Regions from separate parts of the Microbulbifer sp. ARAS458-1 genome, predicted to be linked through region 1. Evidence: predicted binding sites of a transcription regulator. Region 1 holds the regulator's gene; the other holds the start of a gene.
What was found. The regulator FNR, encoded in region 1, switches genes on or off when oxygen is low (the NO sensors DNR and NnrR bind a similar motif). The targets are predictions, from matches to a motif close to TTGATNNNNATCAA.
Positions count from the first base shown of each region.

Region 1 (3,411 bases):
CGTGCGCGAGATTATTGCCAACCTGCCGACCGAAATGGCATCCCTCGCCGGCAGCGACGCCGTCTGGCAACTGATTGAAGAACTGCCCACCTGGGGCAAAGTCACCGCCATCGTTCAGAACGAAGGCTCCGTGTTTGAATTTAAAGGCGAGTTTCCCAAAGGCAGCATCGCCCACGGCTACTACAACTTCATGCACCACAAAAACCCCTTCCACGGCCACCTGCTGGTCGAAGCGCTGGCCGAAGTCGCCTTTGTCAGCAAACCCCACCGCGGGTCCGAAAGTCACTCCATGGTCTTTCTCGCCCCCAGCGGCAACTGTGTATTCAAAGTATTCCTGGGCCGGGATGCCGAGCGCAAACTCATTCCAGAGCAGGTCGAGCGATTCAAACAATTAAAACAGCAACTGGCAGGCGCCAGTGCTGCACATTCCTGAGGGGAGATTCGGACATGACCGAACACAACGAACAACAAGCAGCGCAGAAAACCAGTGACGGCGCCGACCTGGTGGCCGAAGTTCGCGACTTTATTGCCACCCGCAAACTGCTGAACCTTGCCAGCCTCGCCGCAGACGGCCAGCCCCACGCCAGCACCGCGCCCTTTCTGGCCGCCGATGGCAATTTCTACCTGTACATCTCCGATCTGTCCGAGCACTGTGCCAACCTCAAGGCCAACAGCAAGGCGTCGGTGATATTCAATGCCGACGAAGCGGACACCAAACAGGCCTTCGCCCGCCTGCGTGTCACCTTCAATGTGGTAGCCAGTATTGTCGGCCGCGGTGAGGAACTGTGGTTGCAACGTATCGAGCAGCTACGGGAAAAATTTGGCCCGGTAATGGATCATCTGAAAGATCTGGAAGATTTCCATCTGTTCGAACTGAAACCCAGCGCCGGCCGCTACGTGAAAGGTTTCGGTCAGGCGTACGCACTGGAAGGTCTGGAAAAGCAGGTTGCCCTGCATCTGAAGGATGGCCACAAGGAGAAGAACAGCGACGCGGCCTGACCCGGCTTGCCGGCGAGGGTTGAAGTAGCGCAACAAAACTGCAACGCTATTGCAATCGTCGTTTGTTACTTTTTAGTAACAAGTAACTAAAGAGTAATAATTATGACTTCTCGAAAAGGCTTCCTGCTTCCGCTGTTGCTTCTTGCCGGATGCGCGACAAATCAGGCTCCGCAGCCTCTGACCGCGACAGGTCTGCTGGTTGAGGAAAACGGCAAGTTCTATCTGATGGGCTCGGAAGAACGCTATCACCTGAATTCGGTTCCACAGCTGGATTACGAAAAGTACCTCGGCCGGGAGTTGATCGTTCAGGGGGAAATACCCCGCTACTGTCACCAGGCCTGGGAGGATTCCCTGGTAAAAGTGCACGGTGGCGCAGAGATGGTGGATTTAAACAGAGTTGACTGGTCCGAATGTCTGGAGGCCGACAAGGTCAGCCTGATAACCGCCGATGGTGCCCACCTGGTCTATGACTGGGAAGAGATCGAGCTGGAAGATTACTACTTCTGATCATCAGTGGTGGCCGGTCCGTGATAGCTCTCGTCTGTACCCCTGCCATAGGGGTACAGACAAACTAGCCCTCGTAACTACAGTGTGTTCCCGCCAGTTCACTAAGGGCAATAAGATCCTTTATCGACACCGACCGTCCCTGCACACTGATCAGCTGCTGTTTTTGAAAACGGCTGATCAGGCGGCTGACCGTTTCCGCGGTGAGACCGAGGTAGTTGGCAATATCCATACGCGACATGGAGAGCACAAACTCGCTGGCGGAATAACCGCGGCGGGAATAGCGGCTGGATATATTGATCAATAGAGCCGCCAGCCGACTTTCCGCCGAGCGCTTGCCCAAAAGCAGCAGGGCTTCATTTTCCTGTTTCAGTTCCTCGGAAAAAATGCTGTATATCTGCTTCTGCAAGGCGGGCACTTGCTGCGCAAGTCCTTCCAGCTGCGTAAACGGCAGTACGCACACACTACTTTCTTCCAGCGCTTCAGCATACCCAGGGTGAATACTGCCGCTGTAAGCATCGAGCCCCAGCAGTTCGCCCGGTAACGCAAAGTGCGTAACCTGTACATCGCCTCCGGCGCCAATGACCGCGGACTTGAAACTGCCCGAGCGAATGGCGTAAAGGTTGGTAAAAGGGTCTCCCGCGCGGAACAAAGTCTCCCCGGCTTTGATGATTTTTTTCTTGCGGGTCACCTGCTCCAGGCGCTCGATATCCCCATCGCTCAGCCCCATGGGCAGGCACAGGCGTCGAACGGAACAGTTGCCACAACTGACGGCTGAAGAAGTCTCTTTCATCTCGTTACCGGGACTTTATATTTTATGGACAGGCACCAATGCCTGCATGAATTGTATCCCCAGCATGCTGTCAAAGCACCCGCGAGTATCGGGCGTGTTGGTCCGGGCGATGCAGATAAGTATCAAATGCAGCGGCCGCATTGCGCAAAAACCAGCGCCCGCGTTCGGTGACGTAGAGGTCACGGTTATTTAATCCCAGCAGCCCGTCGGCAAACATCGGCTGTAACCGCGCCAGTTCCACGGCAAAAGCATGCTCAAATGGCTGCCCGGTTCTGGCCTGGATGTCCGATCGGCTCACTCGCAGATGGCACATCAACTCCATGATCAACCACTGGCGGAGTCGATCGTCATCACTGAGATTCCAACCTCGAGCGATGGCCTCTCCACGCTCTTGGATAGCCGCCGCATATTCCTTGTTACTGTGATGGTTCTGCCAGTAGCCATCGCGGCTGTAACTGATCGCCGACGCTCCCAGCCCCACCAGAGCATCCGCCGGCATCAGCGTATACCCCTGAAAATTCCGCGCCAGCCGCTTCTCTTCTGCGGCCCTGGCAAGCGCATCATCGGGTCGCGCAAAGTGATCCATCCCCAGAAAGACGTAGCCGGCCCCAGTCAAGCGCTGGCTGGCCGCGAGTTGCATGGCTATCTTATGCGACGGCGGCGGCATTAAATCCGAGTTGATCAGGCGTTGCGCCTTAAACCGGTCCGGCAAATGCGCGTAGTGATACAGCGCAATACGGTCTGGCGCCAGGTCCAGTACCGTATCCAGTGTTTTATCGAGGCTTGCCACATCCTGCCCGGGTAAACCGTAAATCAGGTCATAGGAAATGGACCCAAATCCGCACTGGCGGGCCGCTTCGGTCAGAAGGCGCACCTGTTCCGGACTGCAGATGCGGTTGATTGCGCGCTGCACGCTCGGATTGAAATCCTGAATTCCGAGACTCAGGCGGTTGAATCCAAGCTCTCTCAACGTCTCCAACGTTTCGCACTCCAGCACCCGCGGGTCCGCCTCGATGCTGTATTCCACTTGATCACCACTGCGCAAATCGAATACGTCCCCCAAACCGAACATCAGGCGGCGCAGGTCACCGTCGTTCAGAAAGGTTGGTGTACCG
Region 1 is NZ_CP155838.1:3,957,101-3,960,511, forward strand. It holds gene hutX (heme utilization cystosolic carrier protein HutX) at 1-433, shown strand, start outside; gene AAFH99_RS16495 (HugZ family protein) at 448-999, shown strand; gene AAFH99_RS16500 (hypothetical protein) at 1,102-1,506, shown strand; gene fnr (fumarate/nitrate reduction transcriptional regulator Fnr) at 1,571-2,296, opposite strand; gene hemN (oxygen-independent coproporphyrinogen III oxidase) at 2,367-3,411, opposite strand, start outside.

Region 2 (3,411 bases), 680 kb from region 1:
GAGCGTCTGGAAAATGGTGGCCGCCGCGAGCTGAGCTACCGGAAACTGTTCGAGCGGGTAGAGCGGCTGGCGGCGGCGCTCGCCGGTGCCGGTGTAGAAACGGGCGACCGGGTCGCGGGATTTATGCCCAATATCATCGACACCGTAGTGGCAATGCTAGCCACTACCAGTCTCGGGGCCATCTGGACGTCCTGCTCCCCAGACTTTGGCATCAATGGCGTGCTCGACCGGTTTGGTCAGGTCGCGCCGAAGATTCTGTTCGCCTGCGAAGGTTATTTCTACAATGGCAAGACGATTGACTCTCTGCCGCGCCTTGAACAGATCGTCGATCAGATCGATTCCATTCAGCAGTTGGTCGTCGTGCCGGTGGCGCGTTCGCCGGAGCAGACGGAAACCGCTATCGCGGCTGTGGATCGCGCCATCAGTCTCGATCACTTTGTGAATGCGGCTCCCGCACGTGCGTTGACATTTGTGCAGACCGAATTCAATCATCCCCTGTATATCATGTACTCATCCGGCACCACCGGGGTACCCAAGTGCATTGTGCACGGGGTTGGCGGCACCTTACTGCAGCACATCAAAGAGCACCGCCTGCACACGGACATTTCCCGCGACGATACGCTGTTCTATTTCACAACCTGTGGCTGGATGATGTGGAACTGGCTGGTTAGCGGGCTCGCCTGCGGCGCCACGCTGGTGCTCTATGATGGCTCGCCGTTTTATCCGGCGGCCCAGTGCCTGTGGGATATGGCCGATGAGGAAGGTATCAGTGTTTTCGGTACCAGCGCCAAGTACATCGCCGCCCTGGAAAAGGCCGGCTGCAAACCCGGTGAATCCCATCGGCTTGAGCAGCTGCGTGCGGTACTCTCCACCGGTTCACCACTGGCCCACGAGGGGTTCCGCTACGTTTACCGGGACATCAAGGCGGATCTGTGCCTGAGTTCCATTTCTGGTGGTACCGATATCGTCTCCTGTTTTGCCCTGGGTAATCCGACACTGCCTGTGTACCCCGGTGAGCTGCAGTGCCGCGGCCTGGGAATGGCTGTGCAGGTTTGGAACGATGATGGCAAATCGGTGCAGGAGGAGAAGGGCGAGCTGGTGTGTGCCACGTCTTTTCCCTGTATGCCGATCGGCTTCTGGAACGATGACGACGGCAGCAAGTACCACGGGGCCTACTTTGAGAGCTGGCCCGGTGTCTGGGCTCACGGCGACTACGCGGAAATTACCGAGCACGGAGGAGTGATCATCTACGGTCGCTCCGACGCCGTTTTGAACCCTGGTGGGGTACGTATTGGCACCGCGGAAATCTACCGGCAGGTGGAAAAAGTGGAAGAGGTACTGGACAGTATCTGTATCGGTCAGGATTGGCGCGATGACGTACGTGTCGTACTGTTTGTGGTGTTGCGGGAAGGGGTTAGCCTGGACGACGACCTCATCCAGAAAATCCGCACCACCATTCGCGCTAATACCACCCCTCGCCATGTGCCGGCGAAGGTGATTCAGGTGGCCGATATCCCCCGCACCATCAGCGGCAAGATTGTGGAGCTGGCAGTGCGAAATGTGGTACACGGCAAGCCGGTGAAGAATCAGGAAGCGCTGGCGAATCCGCAAGCCCTGAAATTGTTCGAGGACTTGCCGGAACTGGCCGGAGATTAAACGTGGTCTTTGTGTACGGAGGGCAAGTTGCAGAGGGCAGGCGCCAACAGGTAACGCCGGGTAAAGCGGGTGCTCGCCCGGCGAGTCGCCGTCAGTATCAGTGAGCAGCCTTTTGCGGTTGGCGGGAAAGTTCCTCATTCATTTTACGTAAAGCCATACGAGTGATATAGCCACCCATCAGGCACACGAATGCGATAATACCGAGGCTCAACAGGCCGGAAAAACTGGTGAAAAGGTCGATCATTGCGTCCATTTTCGGGCTCCTCAAGGGGGGCGATAGGTCTGGATAGCAGTCTCAGCGCTAGGTAGCCTCACTGCTCTTGCTAAGTTGCCGCCAGTCTAAAGTGCGGCGTGTCGCCGCTCTTGATCTGAATCAATCGACAGCTCAATAGGCGCTCGCCGAAAACCCCGTTGAGATGTGCTACCGAGCCCTCCGCCCCATTCAGCGGGAAAATGAAGATTCACTGGTCATTTACCCCCGCTTCCACTTGCTCTCGGCATGTCCTATCCGCCAAACTGCGCTACCCTGTGGAGTAGTGATTCCACGCCTATAAACTGAATAAATTCACGGAAGATCCGCATGATTACCTATCTCTACTGGGCCGCAGTCATTTCCCTGGTGGTGCTCTGTCTGTTTGCCGGTAGTCGACTTGGCAGCCTGGGCAAAGGGGCTGTCGTCGGCGCCATTGTTTTCCTGTCCGGCTGGCTTGCCTACTACTTCCACTTCGAACAGGTCTTCGTAAAGCGTTTTGGCGGTGTCATGTACATCAGCGTGCCAGACGGCCAGCGCCACCTGGGGTCCACCTGGAAGGAAGACAATCTCTGGGTAGAGAACTACGATCCCGAAACCAACCAGTGTATTTTTTCCGAATACTCCAAGGGCAATCTGCTGGAGGGGCGCGTGGTGATCAAAAACTGCAACCCGCTATTGGAGCCTGCTGACAGACCTTCCCGCGCCGCCCAATAAGTCAGGGTGCGAAGCAACTTTTTGGGTCTCCCGGCGTCGCAGTAGGGATGGTTGGCAAACGGATTTTTGTCTTGCGCGATTCTTTACCCGCTCGTGGAGCGGAATTCATACCACTCGTAATTGGCGTTCTGTTGTCGGCGTTGTTGCTTTTGCCGCAGCCTGCCGCTGCACTTCCCTTTTTCGACCGATTGCCCAAATTCAAAGTCCGGGTGCTCGAAAACCGTGAACTGCAGGAGTGGCTGAAAGATCAGCTGAGCGAGCAACGCAAGTCCAGTAGTGTTCTCAAATCCTACGAGGACCCCCACGACGTCGCACGCTATGAGCGTGGAACCCTGGAAAAACTGTTGCGCTCTCGCGGTTACTACGATGGTCGGGTGCGCCAGTCGGTTACCGGCGGCGAGATTCTGTATCGCGTGGTACCTGGGCGTCAGTTTCGGATCAAATCCCTCGATATCGACATGCCGCCACGCCTGCGTGCGGGTTTTCCCGGCGTTGGTCTACAGGTGGGGGACCCTCTGGAAGCCGTAAAGGTGTCTGAAGGGGTCAAAAGAATCGAAACCTATCTTGCGGACAACGCCTGCCTTTTGAATGTGGATGTGGACTACAAGGCGACCGTTATCCACAGCGAACACGCCGCGCGACTGGTGTATCGCGTGGCACCAAGCCCGGAAGTGCATATTGGGGAATTGAGTATTGCCGGGGCCACCAGCGTTAATGAAGATTACCTGCGCAAGCGATTGAAATTATCCCCGGGTGACTGCTTTAACCGCGCCAAACTGGATGCTGCC
Region 2 is NZ_CP155838.1:3,274,462-3,277,872, reverse strand. It holds gene AAFH99_RS13705 (acetoacetate--CoA ligase) at 1-1,656, shown strand, start outside; gene AAFH99_RS13700 (DUF3149 domain-containing protein) at 1,754-1,909, opposite strand; gene AAFH99_RS13695 (hypothetical protein) at 2,237-2,623, shown strand; gene AAFH99_RS13690 (autotransporter assembly complex protein TamA) at 2,833-3,411, shown strand, end outside.
Region 2: a site for FNR is predicted at 2,020-2,033, ahead of AAFH99_RS13700 (DUF3149 domain-containing protein). Genes of this name have one in related genera too.